DNA from 4 places in the Paenibacillus sp. NPDC093718 genome. Region 3 is predicted to be linked to each of the others. Evidence: riboswitches for the same ligand, from Rfam matches in the RefSeq annotation. Region 3 holds a riboswitch; each other region holds the start of a gene.
What was found. Region 3 has a riboswitch for cyclic di-GMP ahead of ACQKPA_RS11065 (Ig-like domain-containing protein). Riboswitches for the same ligand answer to the same signal wherever they lie in the genome.
Positions count from the first base shown of each region.

Region 1: linked by a shared signal. The riboswitch ahead of ACQKPA_RS05485 (Spo0E family sporulation regulatory protein-aspartic acid phosphatase) and the one ahead of ACQKPA_RS11065 (Ig-like domain-containing protein) in region 3 are both predicted to bind cyclic di-GMP.
Region 2: linked by a shared signal. The riboswitch ahead of ACQKPA_RS21065 (non-ribosomal peptide synthetase) and the one ahead of ACQKPA_RS11065 (Ig-like domain-containing protein) in region 3 are both predicted to bind cyclic di-GMP.
Region 4: linked by a shared signal. The riboswitch ahead of ACQKPA_RS15520 (S-layer homology domain-containing protein) and the one ahead of ACQKPA_RS11065 (Ig-like domain-containing protein) in region 3 are both predicted to bind cyclic di-GMP.

Region 1 is NZ_JBNNUS010000001.1:1,121,466-1,128,929, forward strand. Features, by position in the region: gene nikA (nickel ABC transporter substrate-binding protein) at 256-1,785, shown strand; gene nikB (nickel ABC transporter permease) at 1,786-2,733, shown strand; gene nikC (nickel transporter permease) at 2,730-3,578, shown strand; gene ACQKPA_RS05475 (ABC transporter ATP-binding protein) at 3,575-4,375, shown strand; gene ACQKPA_RS05480 (ABC transporter ATP-binding protein) at 4,372-5,133, shown strand; gene ACQKPA_RS05485 (Spo0E family sporulation regulatory protein-aspartic acid phosphatase) at 5,207-5,401, opposite strand; cyclic di-GMP riboswitch class I at 5,598-5,692, opposite strand; gene ACQKPA_RS05490 (YitT family protein) at 5,836-6,480, opposite strand; gene ACQKPA_RS05495 (phosphosulfolactate synthase) at 6,671-7,464, opposite strand, start outside.
Region 2 is NZ_JBNNUS010000007.1:81,591-89,054, reverse strand. Features, by position in the region: gene ACQKPA_RS21070 (hypothetical protein) at 1-1,053, shown strand, start outside; cyclic di-GMP riboswitch class I at 1,820-1,914, shown strand; gene ACQKPA_RS21065 (non-ribosomal peptide synthetase) at 2,187-4,346, shown strand; gene ACQKPA_RS21060 (hypothetical protein) at 4,497-4,670, shown strand; gene ACQKPA_RS21055 (carbohydrate ABC transporter permease) at 5,104-5,994, opposite strand; gene ACQKPA_RS21050 (ABC transporter permease) at 6,061-6,951, opposite strand; gene ACQKPA_RS21045 (extracellular solute-binding protein) at 7,048-7,464, opposite strand, start outside.
Region 3 is NZ_JBNNUS010000003.1:262,434-269,897, reverse strand. Features, by position in the region: gene ACQKPA_RS11095 (MTH1187 family thiamine-binding protein) at 15-320, shown strand; tRNA gene ACQKPA_RS11090 (tRNA-Thr) at 429-500, shown strand; gene ACQKPA_RS11085 (hypothetical protein) at 768-1,199, opposite strand; partial or broken gene ACQKPA_RS11080 (hypothetical protein) at 1,209-1,388, opposite strand; gene ACQKPA_RS11075 (Arm DNA-binding domain-containing protein) at 1,391-1,585, opposite strand; gene ACQKPA_RS11070 (hypothetical protein) at 1,946-2,146, shown strand; cyclic di-GMP riboswitch class I at 2,784-2,883, shown strand; gene ACQKPA_RS11065 (Ig-like domain-containing protein) at 3,228-6,362, shown strand; gene ACQKPA_RS11060 (hypothetical protein) at 6,734-6,859, shown strand.
Region 4 is NZ_JBNNUS010000004.1:592,284-599,747, forward strand. Features, by position in the region: gene ACQKPA_RS15510 (PRK06851 family protein) at 1-11, shown strand, start outside; gene ACQKPA_RS15515 (VOC family protein) at 135-539, opposite strand; gene ACQKPA_RS15520 (S-layer homology domain-containing protein) at 846-4,154, opposite strand; cyclic di-GMP riboswitch class I at 4,432-4,530, opposite strand; gene ACQKPA_RS15525 (S-layer homology domain-containing protein) at 4,996-7,464, opposite strand, start outside.

The DNA.
Region 1 (7,464 bases), on a different contig from region 3:
AATCCCCCTAGAAACGCGTTATTTAATCGTAATAATTACAATTAAGAAGATTCTAGCTTTATCCTTTTTGCTTGTCAACTCATTCCTGAATCTTTATGGTTCGCTGCACACCCACGCGCCTCTCAACTGGCAGAGGGTATTTGACCCCTTATTCCCGGACACCTTGAAATCCAAACAGAAAATCTTCTTGTCACAACAAGATCATTAAGCTATGATGTAAATCGTAATATTTACGAATAGAGGAGCGGTCATCATATGTACATAAGAAATCACTTTCTGAAGCTTGGCATCCTATTGGTATGCATCAGTTTGATCAGCGCTTGCGCCCAGCCCTCTCAACGTGCCGAGGAGAAAAAGCATATTCATTTCCTCTATAATTTCTCAACGAAGTCTTTAGATCCTCATGTTGATTCAAGTTATGTTCCGCTGCGGGCGGGGATAACGGAAACGCTGGTTCGCCTGGATGAAGAGAATCTATCCATCGCGCCTTGGCTGGCGGAAAGCTGGGAAGGTGAAGATGGTCAGCACTGGACGATTAAATTACGGGAGAATATTACGTTCCATAACGGCAATGTAATGGATGCTGAAGCGGTGAAGGCCTCTCTTGAACGGGCATTAAAAGAGAGTATAGCTATTCAGAATGCACTCAAAATCGAAAAGATTGAAGCGGATGGTTACACACTGCAAATTACAACAAAGCAGCCGTTTCCCGAGTTTGTCTCTGAGCTTGTTAATCCTAATGTATCCATAATTGATGTTACGGAAGAAGACATGATAAACCGTCCTGTAGGAACCGGCCCTTTCGCATTAAAGTCATTCTCACCCGGGAGCAAGCTGGAGCTTGAGCGCTATGACGACTATTGGGATGGGGCTTCCAATCTTGATTCCGTGACGTTTGCCTTTAACGAGGATGCCAATGCCCGTTCGCTAGCGCTCCAATCCGGTCAGGTGGATATCGTTTATCGTCCGGAGACAGAAAGTTTAGAATCATTGCAAGCCCAAGGTGGAATTAAAGTGGAGTCGACTGCGACATTCCGCGTACATCAAATGACCATGAATATGGAACGTGAAAGTTTGCAGGACGTTCATGTTCGTCGTGCGGTGGATGCCTTGATCGATCGTCAGAAGATTGTCGATACCATTCTGTTAGGCTACGCTGAACCCGCTTTCGGCCCATTTTTACCTTCATTGCCCTTTGCCCCCACTTACGAACAGAGCGACACGGGTGCAGACATCGCTGTAAAGCACTTGGAGAAAGCGGGATATTCACTTGTGAATGGGAAAATGCAAAAAAACGGTGAACCATTGACCTTCACCTTGTTGACCTATAGTGCAAGAGCGGACTTGCCTTTAATCGCTCAAGTTTTTCAGTCGGACGCCAAACAAATCGGAATCGACGTTGAGATTCGCCAGATCGATATCCCTGAGGAGTATATGGCTTCTAACCGCGATTGGGATCTCGCTACGTACAGTAATCTAACAGCCCCGCGCGGAGACGCCGGTTATTACTTAAATGCAACGTATCACCCTACGGGGGCTCTCAATTTTTCCGGTGCTCAAAGTCCTGAATTGACGGCCATTATTGATCAGCTCAATCAGACCGTTAACCAAGATGAACGTGCTTCGCTTTCAGAACAAGCCGCTGATTATGTTCACAACAACATGATTAACTCGTTTGTTCTGCATCCTTCGACCATCGTTGCCTATAACGAACACAAAGTGAAAAACTGGCTGACTACCCGTAGTGAATATTACATGATTACAAACCGGTTGGATGTGAAGTAAATGCTCCGAATCCTTACTCGTAAATTCGCGGAAGTCTTGTTTTTCATGTTATTTATTACGTTTATCAGCTTCTTGTTCATTCGACTTGCCCCTGGCGATCCGATCTTGACCATTTTGAACGTGGATGAGTTATCCGTAAGTCAGGAGCAGGTAGAGGCCCTAAGAGAGGAAATGGGATTCAATAAGCCGCTGCTTGTCCAATATGGACTTTGGCTGGTTAAATTTGTTCAGCTTGATTTCGGCAGCTCTTATATCACGGGTCAACCCGTCATGGACGTCATATTAACGGGGCTGCCGGCTACACTCGAATTAGCGGTCGGTGCGTTGATCGTAATGCTGGTCGTATCCATCCCGCTCGGATCGCTGTCCGCCCTTTATCGGAACAGCTGGATAGATCAATTGAGCAGAATCCTATCCATTCTTGGAGCCGCCGTTCCAAGTTTTTGGCTTGGCCTTATTTTTATCGATTTATTCGGCGTGCGCCTGAACTGGCTGCCCATTATGGGAAGAGACGGATGGATTACCCTGGTCTTGCCGTCATTGACGCTTGGTTTGGCGATTTCCAGTGTATATGTTCGTTTACTCCGCTCCAGCTTGCTTGATTCGCTTAGCCAGGAATTTATCCGTGCCGCGAGAGCGCGAGGTCTGTCGGAGAGGAGAATTTTTTTCGTGCATGCCTTCAGGCACAGCCTCCCTCCTGTCATTACCTTTTTCGGCGTCAGTTTAGGAAGCTTGATCGGCGGGGTGCTAGTCATTGAAGTTCTATTTGCGTACCCAGGGGTAGGGAAGCTTGTTGTGGATGCCATACGCCAACGCGACTATCCCCTTATCCAGGGCTACATTTTAATGATGGCGGTTATCGTTTTTATGGTAAACACAGGCGTGGATTTATCTTACCGGTATTTAAACCCTGAAATGAAGCTCAAAGAAAGGGGGATTCATGGATGAAGGGCATGTCTTCACCATTGCCAAAGATAAAAAAGCCGGGCTGGCAAGGGATCCTCGCATTGGTTAGCCTGTTCCTTGTTTTATTGGTTATCGTTTACGTATTTATTTTCTTAAAACATGATCCAACATTAACAAACCTGGATCATCGCCTTCAAGGATCGAGTCTTCAGCATCCGCTCGGAACAGACCAGCTCGGCCGGGATGTTCTTACCAGGCTTTTGCTGGGAGGACAACAAACGATGGGATACAGCTTGCTGGCTCTGTTGGTTTCTCTCGTGATTGGAGTCCCGTTTGGTCTTATTTCAGGATTTAAACGAGGGGTCGTGGACCGTATTTTCATGCGTATTGCCGATGGATTTCTATCTTTCCCCGATACGATTGTCGCGATTGTTCTGAGCGGATTGCTTGGAGCCGGGATCAGCAACCTTGTGCTTGCCATTGTGATGGTAAAATGGGTCAGTTATGCCCGGCTTGTTCGCAGCACGGTATTATCGGAATCCCAAAAAGAATACATCCTGATTGCTCGAACCAATGGCTTATCTTCAGGTAAAATCATGCGCAAGCATTTATTCCCTCATATTGTAGGGCATGTTCTCGTACTTGCAAGTCTTGATCTTGGGAAGATTATCCTGCTCATTTCCGCCTTTTCATACATTGGACTCGGGGCTCAGCCCCCCACTCCGGAATGGGGAGCTATGCTTAACGACTCTCGGTCCTATTTCCAATCCAATCCAGAATTAATGATATATCCCGGTTTATCCATTGTATTGGCTGTACTGCTAACGAATATGCTGGGGGATTATTTACGCGATCATTTTGATGTAAGAAAAGAGGTGCGGTCATGATGCTGTCAGTCGAGCAAGTATCTATTAGCAGCAGAGACAAGAAGATTATCGATAACGTCACACTCTCCATCCGTGAAGGTGAATGGTATGCACTGGTTGGACAAAGCGGCAGTGGAAAATCCTTGCTCTCCCTGGCAATCGGTCAAATGCTCCCGCCTAATTTGCGGGTCGAAGGAAACATATACTATAAGGAACTCCATCTTTTGTCTTTATCGCCTAAACGAATGAGAACCGTTCGCGGCTCAAAACTAGCCTATATTTTTCAAGATTACCAGGGTTCATTTACACCCTTCAGAACGATTGGCCAGCATTTTGAAGAATACCAGAAAGCACACGGTATCTCCGATTCCAAAACTCGGCGGCTCAGCGCATTTGCTGCACTGGATTCCGTTGGGTTAGACGAATCCCTGTATCTTCGGTATCCGTTTCAATTAAGCGGAGGGCAGCTTCAACGGGTCTCCATTGCTATGGCACTTCTGCTGTCGCCGGATTTATTAATTGCCGATGAAATCACCACGGCGCTGGACAGTGTCTCCGGCCATAAGATTTTGGAACTCCTTGCAATGAAGCAAAAAGAGACAGGCTTTGCCATTCTATTCATCACCCATGATTGGCGCCATGTCAAACGTTACGCCAACCGTCTGGCTGTCATGAGGGAGGGTCAAATCATTGAATCGGGCGAGAAAGATTTTGTTCTTGCGCATCCTCAGCATGAGTATACCCAAACATTAATCCATGCGGCCCCAACGCTAAATCACAGCCCTTCATCGGCCGTACGGGAGGCGGAGATTGTATGAAGCTGCTATCCGTTAAACAGCTTACGAAGTCATATCAAGGACAAAAAACAGCCATTAACAACCTCTCCTTCGAACTGAATCAAGGGGAATGTCTTGGTCTTGTCGGGGAAAGCGGCTGTGGCAAAAGCACGCTCGCTCGCTGCTTGCTGCGAATCGAGACGATCGACGGAGGCGCAATTCATTTCAAGAATGAAGCGATTGAACAGCTTAATGAGCGGCAATTGCACCCTTACCGGCAAAAAATGCAAATCGTGTTCCAAAATCCATCCGCTGCTTTGAACCCCAAGCTTAAGATAAAGGATTCACTGATAGACCCGTATGAGCAGTACCGGAAGAAGCTCAGTCTCCGACATTTTTCCTATACCTCTAAGGAGGCCTTCGTCAAGCAGCTTCTTGACGCCGTTGAACTACCGGAGCGTTTAGCGAATCAGTATCCGCACGAATTAAGCGGCGGACAACGCCAGCGTGTAACGATTGCGCGTGCGATCAGCATCGAACCGGAACTCATCGTGTTGGATGAACCTACGGCAAGCCTGGATGTGATTACACAGGGAGCCGTTCTTGCTTTATTGACAGAGCTTCGCTCTTCTTTAAATTTGTCTTACTTATTTATTTCACATGATTTAGCTGCTGTAACTCAAATGAGTCAACGAATCCTGGTTATGAAAGATGGGAAACTCGTAGATCAATTTCATCGCGATCATTTGTTTTCGGAGGAACGGCATCCGTATACCCGGGAGCTCATTTCGATCTTTTAGATAAAAATAACATGACGCAGCTGCCAGCGGAAATACATGAGGCACAGAAGGTATCTTCTGTGCCCATTTTGATTCACATATGCTTTTTGATATATTCCTCTTGGTTTTTTAATTGCATGTAACGAACAATCAGATCATCCAACGACTGTGAAATGGCGACAACATCTTGATGCACCAATTCAAAGCTGCCGGCCATTCGCTCAAGTTCTTTTCGGAGAAGTTCGAGTTTTTTCGATACTTGTTTGAGTTCGCTCTCGATAGAAATCACCTTGTTCACCCACCCCCGTCGTAACAAGTGATTGATGACAGTTGCTGATAATACGAATCAACCTAAGCTAAGCGGTTAATAATGGAATCGATCTTCTGTTCATCGCTGCTGCTGCATTCGGCAGCTCATAGCCAAAAATAAAAAAACTCCATCCATTATGATAACCACAACAAAATAGACGGAGGCTTCCGTCGTATTCGGCAGCTGGCTGGCATCGCAGTCTTAAGAAGATCCACATTAGCCCCTGTAGCTTTGCGTCGCCACTTTTCAGCGGGTTTGCTATTATCGTACGAAATATGAATTTGTCGAATATTCAAACATATTATGACATATTCAAACTATAACTTACATTGTTTTTCATTTAATATAGGCCGCACGACCTAAAATTTCATATTTTTGTTATATTTATCAATCACTCTCACACATGTACAGAATCACTTTTTGCGCCAAGCAGGTTGATAGACCGACTTCGGGGGAGGGAACTGGTGAATCCAGTTAATGATCCGGGTCGATATCCACTGGCATATAACTGCAAGGATAATAATTTTCCAATCGATCACATAGGCAGCGAAGGCGAATATAATTCCATTCATCCAGAACAATGAGGTACCTGGGTTGATTCTTTTATACTTATATATGGCTAAGGCAACATAACCGATTCCCCCGTTCGATACCCTCTGTTTTATGAGAATGGCGACACCTGTCCCGAGAATAACCGAGCCGAATAGAAGATCGATCCATACGTTGCCGAACGGGGGTTCTAAGAACACCTCGAAGAAATTAACGGAAACGGACGTCACTGTTATAACAAATATGGTCCCGAAGGCGCTGACACCATCAAGATAAGGGACTGTAAAGACGAGGAAAATAAAATTAGCGAGCCACAGTCCGAGACTCATCGGGATCTCGAACGCATGGTTCAGAAGCACCGCGATTCCAGCTCCTCCCCCCGAAGGAATGGCGTGAGGAAACAAGAACATAGCCATGGCAAAGCCTTGAATGATGGAGCCGGCGGTAATGTAGAAAAGTTTCTTGGAAGCATGACGATAGAAAAAGGGGCTCTTCCGCCCGGGTAGGATATGTAAGTTCACACGGAATCATCCTTCATAGATTAGAGTAACAAGCCAGTCCTGCTTTTTTAGTGTATGCTTGTTCCCTGAAGGGGATACCGGGATAGATCTTTTAAACGAAAATATGTATAGGCTGACTCTGGAGATATCCATAGGCAGCCCTCTAGTATTTATCATTCTCTTGTGGTTTGGTCTATGTTTAAATTACGTAACAAAATCCATCTGTTTGTTTCTCTCTCACCCCGAGCTCAAACGTATCTTGTCGAAGACCCCGGCGCATCGTTTCAAGGGAAAGCACTTCGGTGGGTTGGATATTTCCCAAATGTACATGAGGTCCAAATTTACGGAGAAGCATCGCTTGCTGCTGCTTAAGAGGTGCCTCCCAAATCAGCTTTCTTGCATCCGACACGTTGTCGATGATATGATTTATCATTTCTTCCTGACACTCGCCATGCTTATCGTAAATACCGATGCCTAGTCCTGACTCGCGCGCTTCAACGATGATAAACTCCGCGCCTACGTCTAAATCCGCTTCCATTGTATACGCTAGCATTTCGGCGTCGATGCGGGAACCGGATTGTTTTTTACCATACTCCGTAAAAACCCGAAGTCCGCGTTGTTTACCTTCCCGGATGAGTTCCGTTCGTTTTTTTCGAGACATCTCAATCGTGCCGTCAGATACCTCTATAGCGTTAAATCCAAGACGGCAAACGGTATTAAAAAATGCGGGAACAACATCTTGCTGCACGGCTGTCTCAAGCAAGGTCCCGCCGGGCATGACCGTGATTCCATGTTGTTTGGCTAGATTGATCTTGTATAGCAGCATTTCCGTTTTATACAGCGGAGCCGTCCCAAAACCGAATTTGACGCAATCGATGTAATCCGAGGCTGTTTCGATCACATCTGAGAACATGTTTCTACCCAGGCCTTTATCAATTACCATCGTCATCCCGCGTTCCATGACCCCGTAGGTGTCGTGGTATTTTTTGCCGT
Region 2 (7,464 bases), on a different contig from region 3:
TATCCTAGAGCGACCATCTTTGAATACGATCCAGCCAAGCCATGGAACCGAACGGACCCATCAGAACCGAATAATCCGCTGCGGCTTGGTCAGCTGGGTTCGGAGCAAGACCGGCCCGTAGCCATGCTCGGGGTCGAGGAAGAAAACCTGTTATACATCGGTTCCTATCCAATTGCAGGCAAAACAGGCGGGGCTCTTACGGTCTACAATCCCGTTACCGGAAAGTTTGATGTGAAGCGCGACATTATATCCGGCCATTCGATCAATTCGTTGCTTTACAAAAATGGAAAGCTGTTTATGGCCACCGGCGCGATGACCGGCGGAGAGGGGAAGCTTGCCATTTACGATACAGCATCCGGCCGAGTAGAGCTGGAACAGGTACCTGTTCCGGGCAAAAAAGCAGTGACTTCTTTGATATGGGGCCCGGACGGTAACATATGGGGAATGGCGCTGGGGGCTCTGTTCGTCTATGATACGGAACGCCAAGAGATTATTTACAGCGAGGATATGTTTCCTACAGCAGATTATGCTCACAGCAATCCTCGCTTGACCGTTGGAACCGACGGCAATGTGTACGGTACCATTTTTACGGGATATGTTGCTGACCATACGTATACGAGCAAGCTGTTTAAGATTGACACAGCAAGCAAATCGCTGTCCATCTTGTTGGAGGGCAATGCGGAAAAGCTTGCACAGGACGACTTTGGCAACTTCTATTTCAAATATGGCAGCGAGCTGATGAAGTATAGCGACCCGAATCTGGTGATGCCGCTAGACAAAGTACAGCTCGAGGCTGAATCGCTCCAGCTTCAGCCGGGAGATGAAGTCGGTTATTCCTACGAAGTCTTCCTTGAGAGAGGAAGAACGACTAAGGAGTTATCCGGCGCTCAGATTGAGTATTTGAGCAGCCGTCCGGATAAGGCGGAGATTGACCCAAAAGGAAAGATTATCGCCAAGCATCCGGGGCAAGCCGAGTTGTCGATTCGAATTACATTGAACGGGGTAACGGTTGAATCCAATAAAATCAATGTGAAAATAACCGGCCCTTTTTAAAACTGTTATTGACATATAGCAATATGAGGCCGTTGTCCTGGACAACGGCTCTTTGCTTTATTGTCCAGTGATCCATAGGGACAAGAGCATAAACCTATAAGTTGATTCCGATGGTTTTGTGCTGTGTTTTGAGTGAACGGTTATGCAATTGCATTCGTTGTAACCGCTACTTGGAAGAAAAGTTGAACTTATGAAAGTTTTCTCTTCCGAAGCGAGATGTCCTTACCAGTTATAACCGGTATTTTAGTCTCAGTTGATAAGAGACTGAAGTAATTGGATCTAATGATTTCCGATGTCGTAGCTAGGGCAATGGATATAGGAGTGAAGTTGAAAATAGAACTATTGCCTTAATTAGCCATCATCCAATATCCAAGTAATAACAGAAGAATACGCTGGGATAGGGGAGAGTTAATACGGATTCTATTAGAGTAATGGCGTAATTTTATGGAATTCTGCCGAGGGACATAAACATGTGTATGTCTCTGTTCATAATCGAATTTTATTTGTAAAAACGTATCCTGACTTTTGAATAATATAGTTTTAATAGGTAGTTAAGTGAAGTAGAGTGAAGTCGGCGAAAAGCAAAAATTAGTAAAGATTAACTATCTTGACCTAGAGTTTCATGATGGTTAACAGTATCATCAAAACAATTCTAGAAAGACAATATTGAACAAAAGACCTATCGATTTTAATCTGGAAACAAGATACAGTAATTGTAAATCGAATACATAATATAATCATGGTTTACAATTTAAATACTTTTTTTGTACGACAATAGCAAACCCACCGAAAGGTGGCGACGCAAAGCTATAGGGGCTAATGCGGGATTTACTGCTACCGCGATGCCAGCCAGTTGCCGAATACAACGGGAAACCTCCGTTTTATTCATTATTTTGAATTGAAGAAAGGGGTTTTTTTGACGTTCCAAAAAACAACTGGATATCGGTCTGCTACGGGAAACAAGATAAACTATTCAGCACAATAAGATCGGAGTGTGAAAGCTCCATACGTCCGAAAGGTGTCATTTTTGCGGTGTTGAAGGGGGACATTACTTCATCGCAGAATGCGAGAGGATTTTTCTGTTCGTTAACAATCAGACATTAATGAATCGATTATCCGGGAGGTTGATGGTCATGGAACAAACGACATGTGAAGTATCAATTGACGAATTGCCGAGGGGGGGATGGGCCAACGATAAAGGAAACCGGGTTAGTTTTTCCCTTGATTTTGCAACGACCCGAAGACTCCATGAACTTGCGTTTAATTTCGGAATAACTGTGGATATGGCACTTATGGCCTGTTATGCGATCCTGCTTGCCAAATATACCGGCGAGGATGATCCTGTAATCGGGTATCTGTTGGAAAACCAGATGTTTCCTATACGTTACTCTCCTACTGTACATAAGCCATTAGGTGAGTTTCTGATAGAAGTTAAGCATAACACGATGCAAGCACTCGAAGATCGGAATATGCGTAAGAATCTGAGCGGCAACCCGTTCATCAAAGCGGCATTTACTTGGCAAAACGCCAATACCATTCCTTTGAAATCCGATCAGTTGGGGACGTTTGAGCTTGCTTTGACGGCTTTTAAGAAGGAATTTATCATGATACGCCTTGAATATTCGACCCGCTCGTACAGAAAAGAAACGATCGAGCAGATGGGGAGCCACTTGAGCCGTATTGTGCATGAAGTAGCAGATTTTCCCGAGAAAGAGATTGCCGACATACGCATGATGTCCGAAGAAGAGGAGAGACAGATTCTGGCTTTCAGCGGTACTAAGACGGACTATCCTTCCGGACAAACGGTCCATTACTTGTTTGAGGAACAGGTCCGCTTAACCCCCGATCGCCCGGCGGTTATGACCGAGGACCATCAGATGTCCTATCGGGAATTGAACGAACACGCAAACCAGCTTGCAAAAGCACTGCAGGATCACGGCGTAAGGCCGGAGAGCGTCGTTGGCATTGTTGCGGATCGGTCTATCAGTATGATTGTAGGGCTTACAGCCATATTGAAGGCTGGCGGCGCTTATATGCCCATCGAAGCCGATTCTCCGTGCGAAAGAATCGAATATATGCTCGAGGACAGTCGGGCGGGATTTTTGCTGGCCCCTTCCAGTTGGAAGCCTGACTTAGCATTTGAAGGAAAAGTAATTTATTGGGACAACGCGCAGCTTTACCTTGACCGCTGTCCCCATACGATATCTGCAGTAACCTCACAAAGTCTAGCGTATATCATCTATACGTCCGGATCAACGGGGACACCGAAAGGGGTCATGGTTGAACATCGAAACATCGTAAGACTGGTCAAGAATACCCATTATTTCAATTTTTCCAAGGAGCATCGAATTTTGCAAACCGGTACAATTGCATTCGATGCGTCGACCTTTGAAATTTGGGGATCCCTTTTGAACGGATCTACCTTGTATTTGATGAAGGACACGGACCTATTTGACCTTCACAAATTGAAGGAAACTATCATCGGCCACCACATTACGGCTTGGTTTCTGACTATTGCTCTGTTCCATAATCTGGCCGAACAGGACCCAGACGTCTTTCGTACGTTGAACACCTTGCTAGTCGGCGGAGAAGCGTTGTCGCCGAAGCACGTAAATGCCGTAAGGAAGAGGTGTCCCGATCTGCGGATGGTCAATATGTACGGTCCGACGGAAAACACGACGTTCTCCACTTATTTCCCGATCGAACGTGAATTCGAATCCGTCATTCCAATTGGCAGACCAATATGCAATTCCTCCGCTTATATCCTGGATAAACAGTTGAAGCTTCAGCCCATCGGAGTAGTGGGAGAGCTTTGCGTCGGAGGAGACGGTATCGCGCGGGGGTATTTGAACCGGCTGGAATTGACAGAAACCAAGTTTGTGGAACATCCGCTCCTCGGGGAAAGGTTATATCGAACGGGGGATTTGGCCTTATGGCTGCCGGATGGCAATATCGAAATGATCGGGCGAATCGACGATCAAGTGAAGATCCGAGGGTATCGAGTGGAACCGGGAGAAATCGAGACTCGCCTTTTGGAACACAACGGAATCTTGAAAGCCGCGGTAGCCGTCAAAGCGGACGGAAGTGGAAATCCGATAATATGCGCATATTATGTTGCGAAACAGGTGTTGTCCGAAACGGAAGTTATGGCGTATTTAGCCCGGAATTTGCCTGAATATTTCCTGCCCTCTCTTGTGGTACAGATGGAAAGTTTGCCGCTTACCCCTATCGGGAAAGTCGATAAAAAAGCTCTTCCGGACCCTGACTTTCTTCGTCCGATGATCGTCAACTGAGACGAATCGCAAATGAAACGCAGCAAATGCTTAAAAAGATCTGGCCGGACAAGGATGCCGGCCAAATCGAAAACGTATGTGACAAATTTATCGATCCTTATCGTCCAGTCATCTCTAATGATGGATGGGAGCACACCATTTCTAGGGAGTTTGGAGGGATTAATTGATCCGGCTGCCTTTACACAAAACGCTGACGCGGTTCAGCAAATGGCCAACCGGGAACCAGACAACGTTATTGGAGCATTGTCTACCGCGCTGGTCAGTTATGCCTACAGCATGGATGATACAGCGCCGCGGCATGGGACGCCTACGTTAAGGGATTAGACGGACTCTAACTAACCCAATACCTTGAAATCTACCAAAAAGCCTTGGAAGCGAAAAAGTAACTGATGAATCGTCAAGGGGTTCTCCGCATTCGGATTTGCCGAGCGGGGCCCTTTTTTTTACTTGTGAGTTAGTATTTCGGCGTCATCTGAGGCTTTTTTTATACACGAAGCGGAGAGGACGAAGCGTTCCGGACAAGCGAAAGCGTTCGCCTTTGTGATCTAATTTCTACCTTGAACGAAAACTCATTCAGGAAAATAAAGCACAATGGCGATGGGGAATGATTCGTACCCTCGGCGCCTCACAACAGCAAAAAGGGGGCCGCTTCTCAAGATCTAAGATCATTTGGAACGGCCCCTATTTTCAGTATGTTTTAAATAAATGTAATGAACATGATATGGATCTCTGAAAGCTGTTGTCCTGGGTGGGTGAGTTACTCTTTAACCGAACCCAGCGTAATCCCGTGGATGAAGAAGCGCTGGAGGAACGGATAAACGATGAGGACGGGCAGCATCGCGATGAAGATCTTGGCGGCATCAAGTGTCCGGTTGGACAACTCGGACAAGCGCCGATACTGGTCCTCGGACATCGTCGATGGATCGACCGACACGACGAGCTGCTGGATATACGTCTGGAGTGGATAGAATTGCTCACGAGACATGAAGATCAGACCGTATAAAAATTCATTCCAGTGATACACGATACTGAACAGCGAGACGGTCGCCAGCACCGGCACGGCCAGCGGGATATAGATCTTGAACAGAATGTACCACGGTCCTGCGCCGTCGACAAGTGCGGCTTCATCCAGCTCTTTGGGCAGGTTGCGGAAAAAGTTCATCGTGAGGATGACGTTGAAGACGAGTGTCTGCGCGCCGCCGACCAGGACAAGTGCCCAGATGCTGTTCAGCATGTTGAGCTCTTTGACCGTCAGATACAGCGGGATCAGACCGCCGTTGAATAACATCGTGAAAATGAGAATCCACATGAACACATTGCGCCCTTTGAACTCTCTCGCTGTCCGTGAGAGCGGGTAAGACATGAGCACAACCATGATAAAGTTGAGCATAACCCCCAGCAGCACACGCTGGGTCGAGGTCCAGAAGGACCGAAAGAACTGATTGTCATTGAGAATCTGGGCATACGCGTTAAGATTGAAATCGACCGGCCATAGCCAGACCTTACCGGCGGCAGCGGCAGAGTTGGAGCTAAGCGAAAGGGAGAGCGTGTACCAGATCGGCAGGATGCATGACAAAGTAATGCCTATCAGGACTACAATCAGTATAATATCAGTCACACGGTTGCCGAACGTCCGATCTCTGACCACGGTCAGGCACCTCCTTCTCTAGTTGGAATGGGATGAGTTTATACATCTTTGCATCAGGATGAATCCTTAGAATATGCGATAGTTAACAAAACGGTAAGCCAGGTAATACGAGACGGATATCAGCAGGAAGCCCACAACAGACTTCAGCAGGCCGACGGCGGTCGCAAGTTCATATTGCAGGTTGAGTAAACCCGTACGATATACCCAGGTGTCAATAATATCACCTGTAGAATAGACAAGCGGGTTGTACAGATTGAAGATCTGGTCGAAGCCCGCGTTAAGCACATTACCCAAGCTGAGTACCGTAAGCAATACGGCTGTCGTGCGGATCCTGGGCAGCGTGATATGCCAGAGACTTCTCCAGCGTCCTGCGCCATCGATGTTGGCAGCTTCGTAAAGTGCCGGGTTGATCCCGGTAAGCGCAGCAAGATAGATAATGGTGCCAAAACCGAATTCCTTCCAGACGTCACTGCCGACAACGAGGAACGGAAACAGCTGGGAATCGGCAAAGAACAGTTTGGGCTGGTATCCGAACAAAGCGGTCAGTTGATTGACGGGTCCGTTATAGGAGAACAGATCAAGTACAATGCCCCCAAGGATAACCCAGGATAAGAAGTGAGGCAGGTAGACGATGGTCTGAATCCAGCGTCTGAGAATCATCAGACGAAGCTCATTGAGCATGAGTGCAAACAGCAGAGGCGCAATCAGATTGGCGACAATCTTCATGGACGCGATAACAAGCGTATTCATGAAGACTTCCTGTGTATCCTTCAGCAAAAACATATACTTGAAGTGCTCAAGCCCCGCCCAATCCGAGCCCAGGATACCTTTGCCTGGATTAAAATACTGGAACGAAATGACGATGCCGAACATCGGAACGATGCTGAAGACGAACAGCCATAGAAATCCCGGGATCAGCATCAGATAATAATGTTTGGCGAAGCCTTTCATACGCATGACAGCACTCCTTTCCCCGAATCCTACTTCGAATGTTCCAGAGCTCTCGACAGGTGTCGGGAGCCCTGGCTATGTGGTTCGTTATCTGGCTTAAGATTACTTCGCAAGCGCGTCCTTAACCTCCTGGGTAATCTGGTCGCCGCCTTGACGTTTCCAGTTCTCGACGAAGGAGTCGAATGTCTCCAGTGGAGCCGCCCCCATGATGATGCGCAGGAAGGTCTCATCCTCTAACTTGCGCAGATTCACCCAACGGCTCTCCATTAACGGCGTCTGCTCATACAGAAGACTAGGCACCTCTTCAAACTCGGTATCAACCAGCGGCCTGCCGCCCACCATGATAGAGTATGCTCGAGTCCAAGCTCCCCAGTTCGCTTCAGGGTTCCATGTTGAAAGATCCATAGAATCGTAAGGCTCGTTTTTGATCGTCTTGATGCTTGCGATGTCCGAAGGCAGCAGTTTGTAGGCTTTGTCATTCGCAAAATCCTCTGCGGTTTTATTGCCCGCCAACACATC
Region 3 (7,464 bases):
GGGAGGTTTTCAAGATGGCGATAGCGGAGGTAACGGTGATACCGATCGGAACCGCAACAACGAGTTTGAGCTCTTATGTTGCCGAGATGCAGCGTGTATTGAAACAACAGGATGGAATATCCTATGAGCTGACTTCGATGAGCACCATCATCGAGGGAGAGCTTAACATGATCTGGCGGGCGATTGAGGCTTTGCATGAAGCGCCTTTTCTGTCCGGTGTGCAGCGCGTATCGACTTCCGTGAAGATCGACGACCGCAGGGATCAAGTTTCCTCAAGCAAACAGAAGATCCAGTCCGTGCAGGAGAAATTAGGCGGGTAATGCCGCCAGTTTCGGGGGATATTTCCGTAAGAATTGGGCTTGCATTTTGCTGCTGAAGTATTATAATAATTTTTGTTGTTTCGTGAGGAATAGCATCGAACCACATGTGCTGGTGTAGCTCAGGGGTAGAGCAACGCACTCGTAATGCGTAGGTCGGGGGTTCAATTCCCTTCACCAGCATCTTCATAAAGTCAATAACGGCGCGGCTTTCCGGGATTCGGGAGCTGCGCCTATTTGTTTAATAACCTACACTTCTAGCATTCCTCTAACCCTAAGTCGAGTAAAGTAGGCTTTTCGTCCTCGATTTGATTCCCTAAGATCGAGTCACCAATAGTGTTAAGAACAGCTTCTTGCAAGTTGGGTAGCACGTGGGAATAGGTATCTAAGGTTAATTAATAGAAGAATGGCCCAATCGTTCTTGAACGATTTTAGGGTGTATACCTGCTTTTAGAAGAAGTGTAGCGTTTGAACGACTAAACCCGAATCTGTGTAAAATGTATTTGTTTCTTTCTCTATCCGTTGTTTTTCAAAATGGTCTTGGAGAATTTGTACAGTGTTTGCAAACAGAGCGATTGATCGAATGCTGCTATCATGTTTTGTATCGTCAAAATCATGTCCAACCTCTGCAATTGTATATATCTGTCTTACCGATATGCTCCGGATGTTTAAGTCGACATCAATACGTCTTAAAGCAAGGATCTCGCTCTGCCTCATGCCGGTGAATGCAGCGAGTTCGAAGGCAATGTAATACTGATTATGAGCTGCTGTATCCAAGAAAAGTTTTAGCTGTTTTTCATTCCATACTTCAAACTTTGCTTTTTTCCCTTGGGGAAGTTCGACAGAACTTGCTACATTTTGGACAATCTCACTCCAAGTCACAGCTCGATCTTAAAGCGTCCATAATGATTCGTGGGCCTTTTTAATGGATCCAACTGCTAATTTCGGTAACAGCGTTTTATGATAAAAATCGTGGAAGTGTTTTGGTTTTAATTTTGTCATCTGCACCTTCCCGAAGTTTGGAATAATATGTTTATAAACTAACCACTCATAAGACTTCCAAGTGCCATGTTTTACTGAAGTTTCTTATCCTTAAGCCACGTTTCCATGATTTCTCCAAAAGTTATCTTAGAAGGCTCCACAAAGGTTCCTTTAATAAAATCAGAGAGCACTCCAGGAGGTGCCCGTTCTGCATCTCTTTTACGATCATATCCTGACAGCAACTTTTGTTTTCTTTTCCCAGTAACCTCATCTTTATTTAGATCTATTACAATGTAATTACTTGTTCCCCTTTTTGGCGATATGTCCTCTCATCAAAGATCCTCCTTAAAAATCTTCTCCATAAAACTGCAGCAATTGCTCGATATCTTTCCTTTGTACGAAGGCAGAATTATAGTGCCTACTGGCAGGATGACTGAGCTTCAAGCTGATCCGTCCGTCCATCGTGTAATCCAAAGCATTAAACTTTACAGGTTTACTGTCTGTGAAATTCACAAGCTGGCCATCCTCAACTAGCTCAAATGGACCATCCAAGGAGAAGATAAGTTCTTCTTGAGAGCGGAGGAGCTCAGGAAGGTTCCGATCTCCCGGAATGGATGCAAGACCAGAAGCATGAGGAAAAATCGGATGTGCAGGAAATGACCCTCGAGGAAGGTGATCAAAAGCCTGCAGCGGACGGCACCTCTGATTCTGAGGAAAGCCAGGCATCCAGCGATGAAGTAATTAGCAAGGAGGAGCTGGAACGGTTCATCCTGAAAGAACGCCCTTCTTTTGAAGATATTCCATTGGATTTCCCGTTGTTCTTGGAAAAACGTCTGAATGAGGGTTAGACATGGGTTGAGATTTCAAAAATTGCTGGTATTCCTTCCAGCCAAATTCAGCCGAAGTGGAAGAAGTATAAGGAAAAGGTCACAAAAATGATGAAAGGCGGCGGAGCCGCTTAATAGAGACCAGAGTCACAATCCCGGTCGATTCAGGCCGGGGTACCTAAATACATTTAAAATAAGTGGCCATTGATGGCGAAGTTGCTCGCCGCATCGATCAGGAGGACTTTCATGCTGATTAGACTGCCAACGCTACGATTCTGATAGAAAAGCAGCGTTGGGTATATCAACGGTATCGGTTCTACACGCAGCAGCTTGAAAGGGCTTTTGGTTTGATACTTCAGGGAACTGAGAGTATGGCCTATACGTTGAAACTAATGGGGGTCTTTGAGCAGGATCATGAGGAGTTTTAAGAATAGGGAAGTAAAAAAAAGCTGTCCTCATCGGACAGCTTTCTTGTTCTATATTTAAAATAAAAGTTTTCTGAAAAAATATGACCCATGGCCTATTATCATCATATTTTTCCTAAAAGCGACAAATAGAAAGAAATAACTACGAAAAATGAGTCTCAAGATCCTAACTTATGATTCTTTTATAATATAATTTAAATCTAATGGTTAATTTTCTCAAAAAATACATGCTCGTACGATAATGGCAAACCCATTGAAAAATGGGGACGCAAAGCTAAAGGGGCTAACGGATTTGTAGGAAACTACAAATGCTACTGCCAGCCAGCTACCGAATACGACGGAAAACTCCGTCTGCTTGCGCCTGTCCGCTAAGATGGAGTTTTTTTATTGGGAGCTTATAGGAGAGGTGGTGGTAAACAGTAAGGATTCAAAATAAGACTTATATAATTTGAATGGTCAAAAAGGTAAGAATGCTGCGCAGAGGTGTCTTTTTTTGTTTTATGGCCAATTGATGATACGAACATATTATCAAGACACTAATATAAAACCTGCCCTGGTGCATTGACCGTTATCTACTAAATAGGAGGGGAAATCGAACATACATAAGAAATCACTCATAATCAAATTTTCCCCGGTCAAGTAGAGAAGAAGGCAGCGTATAAGGAGGGGAATATCTAATGCAATCAAAAGCAATTATCAGTCCGATTATTAAAGTTTTGCTGGTGATTCTCATCACTATCAGTGGAATGCTTTCACCTGGATTGGAGGTTAATGCTGCAACCGCAGTAACCGTCAATAATGTTGATTCATATGGTATTCAGGGGATGACACTTCATCAATTTGATGGGAATAATCCAAGAGCTACCCCAAAGGCAAGTGTTCGTATTACAGGTGTTGCTGAAAATACTGGTTTAAACGGGTTGGCAGTAGCTATGAAAGAGAATGCTTTCTATGCAGCTACTTACACTTACGGGAGTAATCCTGTTTCCAAAATTTACAAAATTAATGCAAATGGAACCGCCCAGTATGTAACCCAAGTGCAGGGCATAACCGGGAATTCTGTAATCTTCGAAGGTAAATATTATTACATTTATGGTCTTAACGGTAAAGTGTATATAGGAACCTATGATTTAGTTACGAAGCAAAAGAAATCAATTCAAATAACTAATTATAGTTTTCCGTCATATCAGGATATGGGGGGCGATATGATTTTTGATAGCAATGGTTATATCTGGTTCTCCCAGTCCAATTCTTTAATGCAGATCAATCCAAAGACGGGTACCGTTGTTCGGAGTGTCAACATATCCGCAACAAATAGTACCCCTGTAGAATTCGGTTTAAGAGGAATGAGCTTTTTACCTAACGGAAATGTATTAATCGTTGGTGGTCAGAGTAATCCGAAATTCTATATACTTAATCGTGTTACTTTCAGCACGACTTACCTCGGAGCAATGACAGGGGGATTGATTTTTGATTTAGCATCGGAAGTTGCGCCGAAATTCGATCCCAATCCTCCTAGTCTTCAATCCGATAAAACGGTAACCATACAACAGAAAGCGGCAGGAAACACGGATACAGCCCATCCGGAGGTGGGAGATACATTACTTTACACGATTAAAGGCCGCAATACGGTAGCTAAAAGTCTGATTAGTAACCTTGTTATCTCGGATACCATTCCGGCAGGACTGGCATACGTCCCTGGTAGTTTGAAGGTAGATGGAGTGGCTGTCACTGATGCTGCAGGGGATGATAAAGGGCATTATGCTGCTACAGGTAAGGTTGTCGGTCAGTTTGGTGACATTGTAGACACCAACTGGCACACGGTTCAATTTAGAGCGACCATCCAAGCGGGCCAAGCTGGCAAAAACATTCGGAATATAGCAGAAGTTTCTGGCATCAATGTCAGTACTCCAAGTAAGCCTAGCGTGGAAGTGAACGTATACCCGCCTGCAAACCAATCGCCAATGGCATCGGATACTCAAGAAACTACATGGAAAAATACCACGGTGTCTGGAAGTGTGTATGGAGTAGATCCTGACGGTGACCAGCTGACATTTTCCAAAGGAAGCGATCCGAAAAACGGTACAGTAACGGTGAATCCGGATGGTACATGGACGTATGTGCCGGACACAGACTTTACAGGAACGGACAGCTTTACGGTTACAATCAGTGATGGAAAGGGTGGAACCTTCACATCGACAGTAACAGTTAATGTAACTGAGCCTCCAAACTTGCCGCCAGTGACCGGCAATTATGAAGTAACGACGCAGCAGGATACGACGGTAACCGGCAGCGTGTATGCAACCGATCCAAACTCGGATACGTTGACGTATACGAAAGGAAGCGATCCGAAGCACGGTTCGGTGACAGTGAATCAAGATGGAACATGGACATATACTCCAGATCCAGGATATGACGGTCCGGATATTTTTACGGTCACGGTCAGCGACGGTAAGGGCGGGGTTACGACATCAACGGTAACCGTGAATGTAACGGACAAGCCGAATAGTACTCCAATAGCACCAAATAAAAACGTAACGACGGACAAAGGTACATCCGTAACGGGCGATGTTTATGGCACGGACCCGGACGGAGATCCATTGACGTATACCCCAGGCAAGCAACCGGGGAACGGAACTGTCATTGTCAATCCGGACGGAAGCTGGAAGTATACCCCAGATCCTGACTTTGTCGGCGAGGACAGCTTCACTGTTATCGTTGACGACGGCAAGGGAGGCCAAACTGAGGTTGAGATTATCGTAGATGTGACGGATACAACGACTCCGCCACCAACAAATCAACCTCCAGTATCTCCGGATAAAGAAGTAACGACGGAAAAAGGTACATCCGTAACGGGTGATGTGTATAGCACGGATCCGGATGGAGATCCATTGACGTATACTCCAGGCAAGCAACCGGGGAACGGAACTGTCATTGTGAATCCGGACGGAAGCTGGACATATACCCCAGATCCTGATTTTGTCGGCGAGGATAGCTTTACCGTCATCGTTGACGATGGCAAGGGAGGCCAAACTGAGGTTGAGATTATCGTGGATGTGAAGGATAAGACGAATCAACCTCCAGTATCTCCGGATAAAGAAGTAACGACGGACAAGGGTACATCCGTAACGGGCGATGTTTATGGTGCGGACCCGGATGGAGATCCATTGACGTATACCCCTGGTAAGCAACCGGGGAACGGAACTGTCATTGTGAATCCGGACGGAAGCTGGAAGTATACCCCAGATCCTAACTTTGTCGGTGAGGATAGCTTTACCGTTATCGTGGATGACGGCAAGGGCAACAAAACCGAGGTTACAGTTACCGTTCGAGTAACAGAACCGAAAACAAATCCAGGGAACGGCACAAACCCAACAGATCCGGGCAACGGCACGAATCCAACAAATCCAGGGAACGGTACGAACCCAACGGATCCAGGGAATGGTACGAACCCGACAGATCCAGGGAATGGTACCAACCCAACAGATCCGGGCAATGGTACGAACCCAACGGATCCAGGTAACGGTACCAACCCAACAGATCCAGGTAACGGTGCAAACCCAACAGATCCAGGTAACGGTGCAACTCCTGAGGATTCTGGAGATGGGGCTGGCCAGTCAGACTCTGCACAAGATAACAACGAAATGACCGCAGGAGAATCTGGTGGAGTTCCTTCAACTGCAGACCAATCTGGTGCACCTCAAGGCAACAAGTTGCCGAATACATCAACAAACCTCTTCAACTTGGGACTTGCAGGACTCATCGCCTTGTGCGCTGGCTTGGTTCTCATGTTCAGAAAAAGAAAAGCTTAATTGACGAAAGAAAGCAAACACAATTTCCTTTGGGAAGGTGTTTGCTTTTCTTTTTATATTCAAGAATTGAGCTAAACTGCTAAATATTTAGATGATGTGAGTCGATCTAGATTTGACCGTAAAGTAAACACAACGTGAGCACATGTTGACTCTAAGTTGAGCACTACATGACAGTTTTCCCGTGATAGGATGTAACCATAGAAAAAGGCGAGAATGACACGCACGGCTGCATGAATGCGGCATATGACCGAGGCGTAACTCTTCTCGCTTTTTTTATGTTCTCGAAGGAGTGTGATGTTATATGAAATGGTTTGAATGGTTGGTCCGACTCACGGCGGGCAATTCGCCACGAAATAGAGAGGAAAGACGACATGGCAGGAAAACGTAATAAGCTGCAACGACCACGTTATCGCCAAAGCAGCCGGACAAGTGTAAGAGGTGCGAATGGGGTGAATGGACTGGCACCAAGCAGTTTTGCAGCAGACGACCATGTGTGAAGAAGGAAAAACCTTCCTAATGTCGAAATTTGTTTTATTTAAGATATAGGAAAGGTGGTGGAATCGATTTACAATGACGACATCCAAATTATTGAGCTTAAAAATACAAGTCTTTCTCGTTCGCAGTTATACTTGTCTCATTCATATTATTCTTCACAATAGTGCCTCTTTTAATTAAATATTTGCCAGATAAACAAAGCGAAAAAGTAGCTAAAAGTATGCCCTTTTTAATTGTTGCTATAATAATTGTAGACGTTATAATAGCTGTAATCTTTGATAGATGGTTCGTGATTTAGACAAGCTTGTACATAAATTTAGAGAATGTCGCTCTAAACGACAAAATCTAAGCCGATTTAAGGCATCGGTGACCGATTAGGGATGAATAGCGGAATAAGTCATGAAAATAGCAGAGAAGGGGCATAGCGTTGGCGTATGCTCCTATTTTTGTCGTTGACCACCCAAAACTATACTTCGATGTCCAGATCAGAAATCCAAGAACAAAAACTGCTACTGAGGAAGTAGTATCAGAGCTAGTTGATTCGTATTTTGAGTAATTAAGTGAAAACGGTGAAGTCGACGCTAGTTTGCAGTCTAGGTGCTTTTTT
Region 4 (7,464 bases), on a different contig from region 3:
AGCCTTCATAATAAGACACCACCCAAAGGCGTTATATTTCAGGCGGGGCCCAGCAGTCTAATGCAAGCTGAGCTCCGTTTGAGATTGAATCTGCTTCCACTTCTTCTATGGCCTTCTCCAAGCCTTACTGCCCGTCAATGTCTACCTTTGAACCGTTTAATCGCATCCTCGGTCACCGGCTCGAAGAGGTTAAGAAGGTTGCCATCGGGATCGCGGAACAGCATAGAACGGTTCCCCCACGGCATCGTGGTCGGTTCCATTACCCAATGATCGACAAATGGCTTCAAGCGTACATATTCGGCTTCGACATCGTCGACGCGGAACTCAATAATGACAGTGCGATTATTGGCCTCCACTACGGAACCGGCGCCGAATAGCTGCGCCGTCTGAGAGTGGCCGATTGCAAGGGTGCATGATGGCACAACGAGTTCGGCAAATACGGGCGCGGGTCGCTCCGCCGAAACCCCCATGACTTTCTCATAGAAATCGACGAGACGATCCACGTCGTTAGTAATGATGCGTACAGAAGCGAAATTCACAAGATATCATCCTTCCTAATAATAATAGGTTTAGCTGTGTCCCACAGCCGTTGTAAAACATACTTTTTACTTATCTATCTCCTTTACATTTACATGTCCAATTATAAAAAAGCGCTACTGACAACGTTATGTCAGTAGCGTTTTAGAATTTTTTGGGCTTTCTCACGAATCCGATTTTGGAATGTTTCGGGTTCCAACACTTAACGGGGCTATCGGCGAAAAATATATACCGGTTTACAATTGCGAATATATATGAAAAAACAACCATTGACGACTCCCGCCATCAATGGTTGTTCGTGTGATTCATTACTTGTCGATCAGGTTCTTCTCTTTCAGCATTCTTGCGATCAGTGCGGTTACTTCGACACGGGTCATTTGCTTTTTCGGACTTAGAATCTCAGGCCCGTTGCCTTGAATAATTCCCGCAGTGATCAATTGCGCAACATCCGCTCTTGCCCAAGCTGCTACGTCAGCCGCATCTTTGTATCGGGACAGTACAGATGCCGCCTGCCCTTCGCTAAGTGCAGCTTTCGCATCGATCATACGGTGCGCGCGGGCAATCATCACAAATCCTTGCTCTCTCGTTATTTGCTGACCGCCTTTAAAGCTGCCGTCCGCATAACCGCGAACGATATCATATTCATCAGCAAGCGCAACGGCATTCCGATACCATGCGGAAGCCGGTACGTCCGGGAAGATATTTTGCATTGCGTCTTGGCGCATTAACCCGAGACCGAGAACCACGATTTCGGCGAATTCAGCTCGCGTTACATTCTTGTTCGGCGAGAACGTGTTGTTGCCGGTTCCTTCAAGATCGAGTCTTGCGGCAATATTGTTTACGTCCGCTCTGCCCCAATGATACTGCACATCATCGAAATCCTGTGGATTCCAGATGACCGAATAGGTACCGCTGCTGCGCAGATCATTGATGAGTGCGAAGTACCGGTTATTGATCTGCGTTACGACCGTCGGGACATGGAATGCGCTGCCGTCCGGATTGATGATTACGCCTGTCGTGATGCGGTTCGGATCAATGCCTTCCGGAAGCGCGATGTATTTCGGCGCATATCCGTTCAACTGCCCGGAACGAACCGTTTTGTCGCCATGCGTGAAGGTCATGTCAAGGTCCACTGGATGAACCAGCAGCTCGTAACCTTTGGCTGCCGCCTGCTTGCGGGCACTGTCCGCCAAATCTTGAGGGGAGCGTTTGATGTTGATGCTTACTGCAATATCCTCAAGCTTTGCGTCCCACTGCTTTGCGATCGCGTCCAGATCCAACTGCTTGCCGGGAACTGGGTAGATCGCCAGCAAATCTTCGATTTCCAGCGTCGAGGCGGTGTCGGCCAGCTTCTTAATATCAGCTGCCGTCAAGCCCTGTACCTTGGTGTCTCCACCGACAGGAACGCGAATGGCAAGTTTTTGTCCATCGCCCTGAGCCAGAATATTTGACAGCTTGCCCGAATCGACTTGAACCGTCGTATGGTTTCCATCGCCTTCCGTCTTGGTGCTTCCGGTGGCGAACGTAGAATCTTTACCGTTTACCGTAGTGGTAACGCCGGAAGAATTCGTGTTTGGAGTCGAAACCGTTCCAGAATTAGTCCCTGAACCGGTACCCGGTGACGTTGTTTCTCCGCCGCCATTGTTTCCAGGAGTCTTCGCTGGGACCAGTCCTTCTTGGGCTTTCTCTAATGCTTCAAGGGCTTTATTCACTTCTTCTTGGGTTGCTTTCGGATCATTCAGTACGTTGTTAGCTTCTTTCAAAGCCTCTTGAAGCTTGTCCCAGCTCTCTTGAGTATAGTCGGTCGAATTTAGTGTTCCGATCTTGTCTACTTTCGATTGAAGTGCCGTTTTATCGGTTTTTACAATCTCAACGGTATAGATGTTCGTTCTGTTTCCGATCGTCACTTCAACTTGAATGACATTCAGGCCTACTTGAAGCTGCAGGTCATTCCAATCGGAAGGATCGGAAACTTCGCTGCCGTTAAAGCTCAATTTGGCCTTGCTGTCGGGATTCACCAGTTCAATGGCAGCAGCAACGCTGTAAACATCCTCCGTTACGGAAGCCTTGTAATTTAGATACTTATTGCCGTTAAATGGCGGAGATAGTTCAATCTCCTCGTGATTAGTCGAATTGGCAACTCGAAGGTCAAGCTTGTCCAGAACAGCGTCAATGGTTACGAGATTTTCGTAGGCATTCGTCAAGTTCTCATTCGCCTGGTCGATCTCCACCTGCGTGGCATCCGGATCTTGCAGAACGCGATCAGCCTCTGTCAATGCATCCTGCAGTGACTGCCAACTTGACGGAGTATAATCCGCCGGCTGCAAGTTCTCACCCGCTATCTTATCGACCATAGCTTGCAGTTGCGTTTTATCTGTCATAGCCACGGCTTCGCTCGTCACGCTGCCTGACGCATGTATACCATCGGCGGTGACCTTTACGGTAATGGCCGTCCCAACATCGTCAGCCGTTAGCGTATAACTTATGCCGGTTGCATTCGGTATAGCAACGCCATTACGGTACCACTGGATGGTCGGCACATTGTCTGTCGTATTCGGGGTATATGTGATCCCGGTTACGTTCGCGGTCAATGTCTCGCCTACCTCGGCTGTTCCGTCGATCGTTACACTGCCGCCCATCACTGGAAGTTCGATATCTTGTGTGGCCGTGATGAAGTCACTAATGACACCGGAATTATATTCAACAATAACTCCCGGGTCTTTATATGCGCTGGAGCCTCCGTGTGTATTATTTACGGCCAAGTAACCAATTTTATGATTCGTGGTGTCTAGCAGAAGTGTGAGGTGGGTTAATTGTCCATTGGGTACAAATTCTTTTGAGGTCTCCAGATTTGTTGGCAGACCGTTTGATACATATTTGCTCACGGTAGAAGTTTCAGTGTCCCAGTTAGGTGCTTCAGTCTTCGTAGCGCCAATAAAACTTAAAAAGTTCCAACTACTAGCTCCAAAGGGGCTCTTAAACTCCTCAAACATATTGGCAATCGCAAACATTTCCCCAGGATTATCTGCTGTTGGCTCTACAAGATGTCCGTTATTACTCGCTGCAGTCGTTACAGCATCTTTAAATGTCATGGTGCTCTGTCTGGCGACATATACAAAATAGCGTCCATCGTAGGTCCGTACCGAGGTTTTTCCATCGGTCAATGGCGCTCCTGGTACTACGTTTACAGTGACACTCTGCGTTTTCCCAGGATCTTGTGTAAACTTCATATTTCGAATAACAGCTTGAATGTCTTCGTACGTCGTATTACTTGAAAAATTGAACACTCTATTGGTAGGTGTAGACTTGTCAGTAACAATGCCACTAATTTTGATACCCTCAGTCAACTCGGTAATTCCGCTTGCAGCCGTCCCAACGGCAATGGAGCCGCTATTTACAGTCACAGTAAAGTATCCGCCCGCATCTTTAATGGCGCCTGTGCTATCAAATGTGGCATTGGGCAGTTGATAGGTTGCTTCGGTTACACTAACAGGATTACCAAGATTAAGTGTTGGCGTGGTTGCTGCTCTTGCTTCTAACGGGTAAAAAGGTAACATCGTCAATACCATAACGATTGTCATTAGAAGAGATAACCTTCTTTGATTTCTTATTTTCATCTTTTTTTCTTTCCTCCTGACAAAAGCAAATTCTTTCTGTTGAGCTACCTCGAAGCAAATTGATCTGCGATTCTGCCATTCCACCATGTCCAAATACAGCGCATCTTGGCATTGTAATCGCCGATAACTATCAAATCCAATTTGTTATGCGGACGTCTCGCCATTCAAAACAGACGGACACCCTCACGGTAAAAACAGCCCTCCTCTTTTTAAGATTACAAAAAAACCTCCATCCAAAAGCGGGCATACGCTAATAGACGGAGGCTCTTCCGTCGTATTCGGCAGCTGGCTGGCAGTAGCATTTGCATGTTCAGCAAATCCGTTAGCCCCTTTAGCTTTGCGTCCCCATCTTTCAATGGGTTTGCCATTATCGTACGAGTTTGATATATTTGAAAAATTTAAATATTAAACTAAAAGTATATTATAAAAGGTTTATAAGTTAGGCTCTAAAGACTCATCTTTGTAGTATTTTGTATCCATTTGTCGAATCGGGAAATTTATGACTTTATCAGCAGCACCAAAATAAATACTACTGGAGGCATCGTAGTAATAACCTTTCAAATCCCTCGGGCACACACCATGGGGACGCCAAACAAAAGGCATCTTCGCTAATTAATGCAAATAAAAAATCACCAACCCTAATGGAGCTGGTGAATGCTGTTAACCCAAAATTTTGATGTCTTCGCCGTTACTTGTGATACGGTTCAGCTTATCGGGTCTATCGGCGAATATCGCCATCCAGAGGGATACTGAAAAAGGTCCAACTATGCATGATTAAAAATAAATGAAAAACAACCATTGATGACTTCCATGCCATCAATGGTTGTTCTTAGTTACTTCATTATTTATCAATCAGATTAGTCACTTTCAGCATTCTAGCAATCAGTGCAGTTACTTCAGCACGTGTCATTTCTGCTTTTGGACTAAGGAGTTTAGGGCCATTGCCTTGGATAATTCCCGCATTGACCAGCTGAGCAACATCGCCTTGTGCCCAACCCGCTACGTTTGTCCCATCCGCATAAGGTGCCAGTGTAGAAGCGATCTGCTCCTGATTTGGCACATCTTCGGATTGAATCAAGCGGTACGCGCGGGCAATCATAGCAAAACCTTGCTCTCTCGTGATTTGCTGACTGCCTTTGAAGTTGCCGTCATCATAACCACGAACGATACCAATTTCATCCGCAAGGGCTACGGCATTACGATACCATGCCGAAGCTGGCACATCTGGAAAGATGTTTTGCGGTGCGTCCTGACGCATCAAGCCTAGGCCCAACACGATAATTTCAGCAAATTCAGAGCGTGTCACATGGCGCTTCGGCGAGAACGTGTTATCTCCGTTCCCCTTCAGACTCAGTCTTGCAGCAATATTGTTGACATCCTCTTTGCCCCAATGATACTGTACATCGTCGAAATCCTTCGGATTCCAGATGACCGAATAGGAGCCGCTGCTGCGAAGATCATTGATGAGTGCAAAGTACCGATTATCGATCTTTGTTACGACCGTCGGTACATGGAATACGGTGCCGTCCGGGTTAACGATAACGCCTGTCGTAATCCGGTTCGGATCTACGCCTTCCGGAATTGCGATGTATTTTGGCGCATATCCGCTCAGCTGACCGATTCTTACCGTCTCGCCTTCATGGCTAAACGTCAGATCCAGATCGACCGGGTCCACCAGCAGCTCGTAGCCTTCTGCTGCTGCAAGGCTTTTCGCCGAAGCAATCAGGTCTTCCGAAGAACGCTTGATGTCGATGCTTACGGCAATATCGCTAAGCTCTGCATTCCCCAATTGACCTGCTACGGAAGAGAGGTCCATATTAGCTGCAGGAACCGGATAAATCGCCAGCAGGTTGCCGATTTCCAGGTTGGCACCCTTATCGCTCAGCTGCTGCAGAGCGTCCGCCGTCAAGCCTTCCACCGTCATATCGCCTTCCTTCGGCGAATGAATCGCCAAGCTCTGACCTGTGCCTTCCGAGATGGCATCGGCCAGCTTGTCCTGATCCACCTTAACCGCCGTTATCGTCCGGCCGCCCGAAGTAGAAGCCGTACCCGTTGCAAAGACATTGTCATTGCCGTTCAATGTGACGTCGAGCTCGGAAGAAGTCGTAGGTGAAGTCGTGCTTCCTCCACCGCCGCTGCCTTTGTTGTCATCGTCATCGTCGTTATCGTTATCTCCGCCGCTGCTGATTCGGTTAACTGTGATTTTGTATAACGTTTCCCGGCCGTTCGCGGTAACTTTTACGACGATCGTATTGGCGCCTTCGTTCAATGGCAAGCCTTCGCTCACCGTTCCATTGTCCGTTTCCATCCAGGAGCCGCCGTTGAGCGAAATCTCGATTTTGGCGTTCGGATCCTGACCGGCGATATTATTCAAGATTGGCGTGGTATATACGGCATACGTTACGGTAGTAACGGTGTAATCGTAGGTGCCTCCGGTAAACGCCGGTGTCAGGGTGATCGGTCCATGTTCCGCATCATAAAGCTGTAAATCATCCAGCACGGCCGCATTCGATGCAGCTATCGTCACGGACTTATATTCGGTAACGGACTTGCCGTTTTTCACGGCCGTAATTTCAAACGTGTAATCGCCGTCAGCCAGCTCGTTATCCGGCGTAAAGCTCCACGTACCGTCTTCCAGAACCGTTACCGTCGGAGTATCCACGATATTGCCGTCTTTATCCTTGATCGCGACCGTAATGCTCGAGCCCGGGCTTGCCGTTCCGCTAAATTCAGGTTTGGATTCGGTCACAACCGTGCCGCTTGGTTCCTCTATGGTCAACGTTGGGGCCGAAGCGGCCACCGTCAACGATTTGGTCTCTGCAGCCGTCAGGCTGCCTTTGACCCCCGTGACTTCTACCGTATAGCTGCCGTCGGTCAAATCTACGCTTGGCGTAAACGACCAGTTGCCATTCTCGTCTACCGTGGCGATGCCGCCCGCACCTAGAACCGCTTGTCCGCCCGCATCTTTAATGACAACGGTAACTTCAGAACCCGCCTCCACTTCCCCTTTAATTTCCGGGTTGCGGATATATACGGTGTCTTCGCTTGGTTCGGTGATCCGCAGAGCAGCGGCAAACGGATCTTCAGCGTTCAGGCTGAAATCGCCGACAGCCGTTCCTTCTTCTTCAGCGCCGATCAGATGTCCGATGCCGCCGTCATAATTCGCATGTACCTCGTCGTCGCCTGACAGCGCGGTTCCCTCGGGCAGCGTTATGATGACCTTCGTCGGATCGTTCGAGTCTACTGCGACATCTTGAACGGTTACTGCAATTCCGTTAACCGTTACCGTAAATCCGTCCGTTGCCGCTTC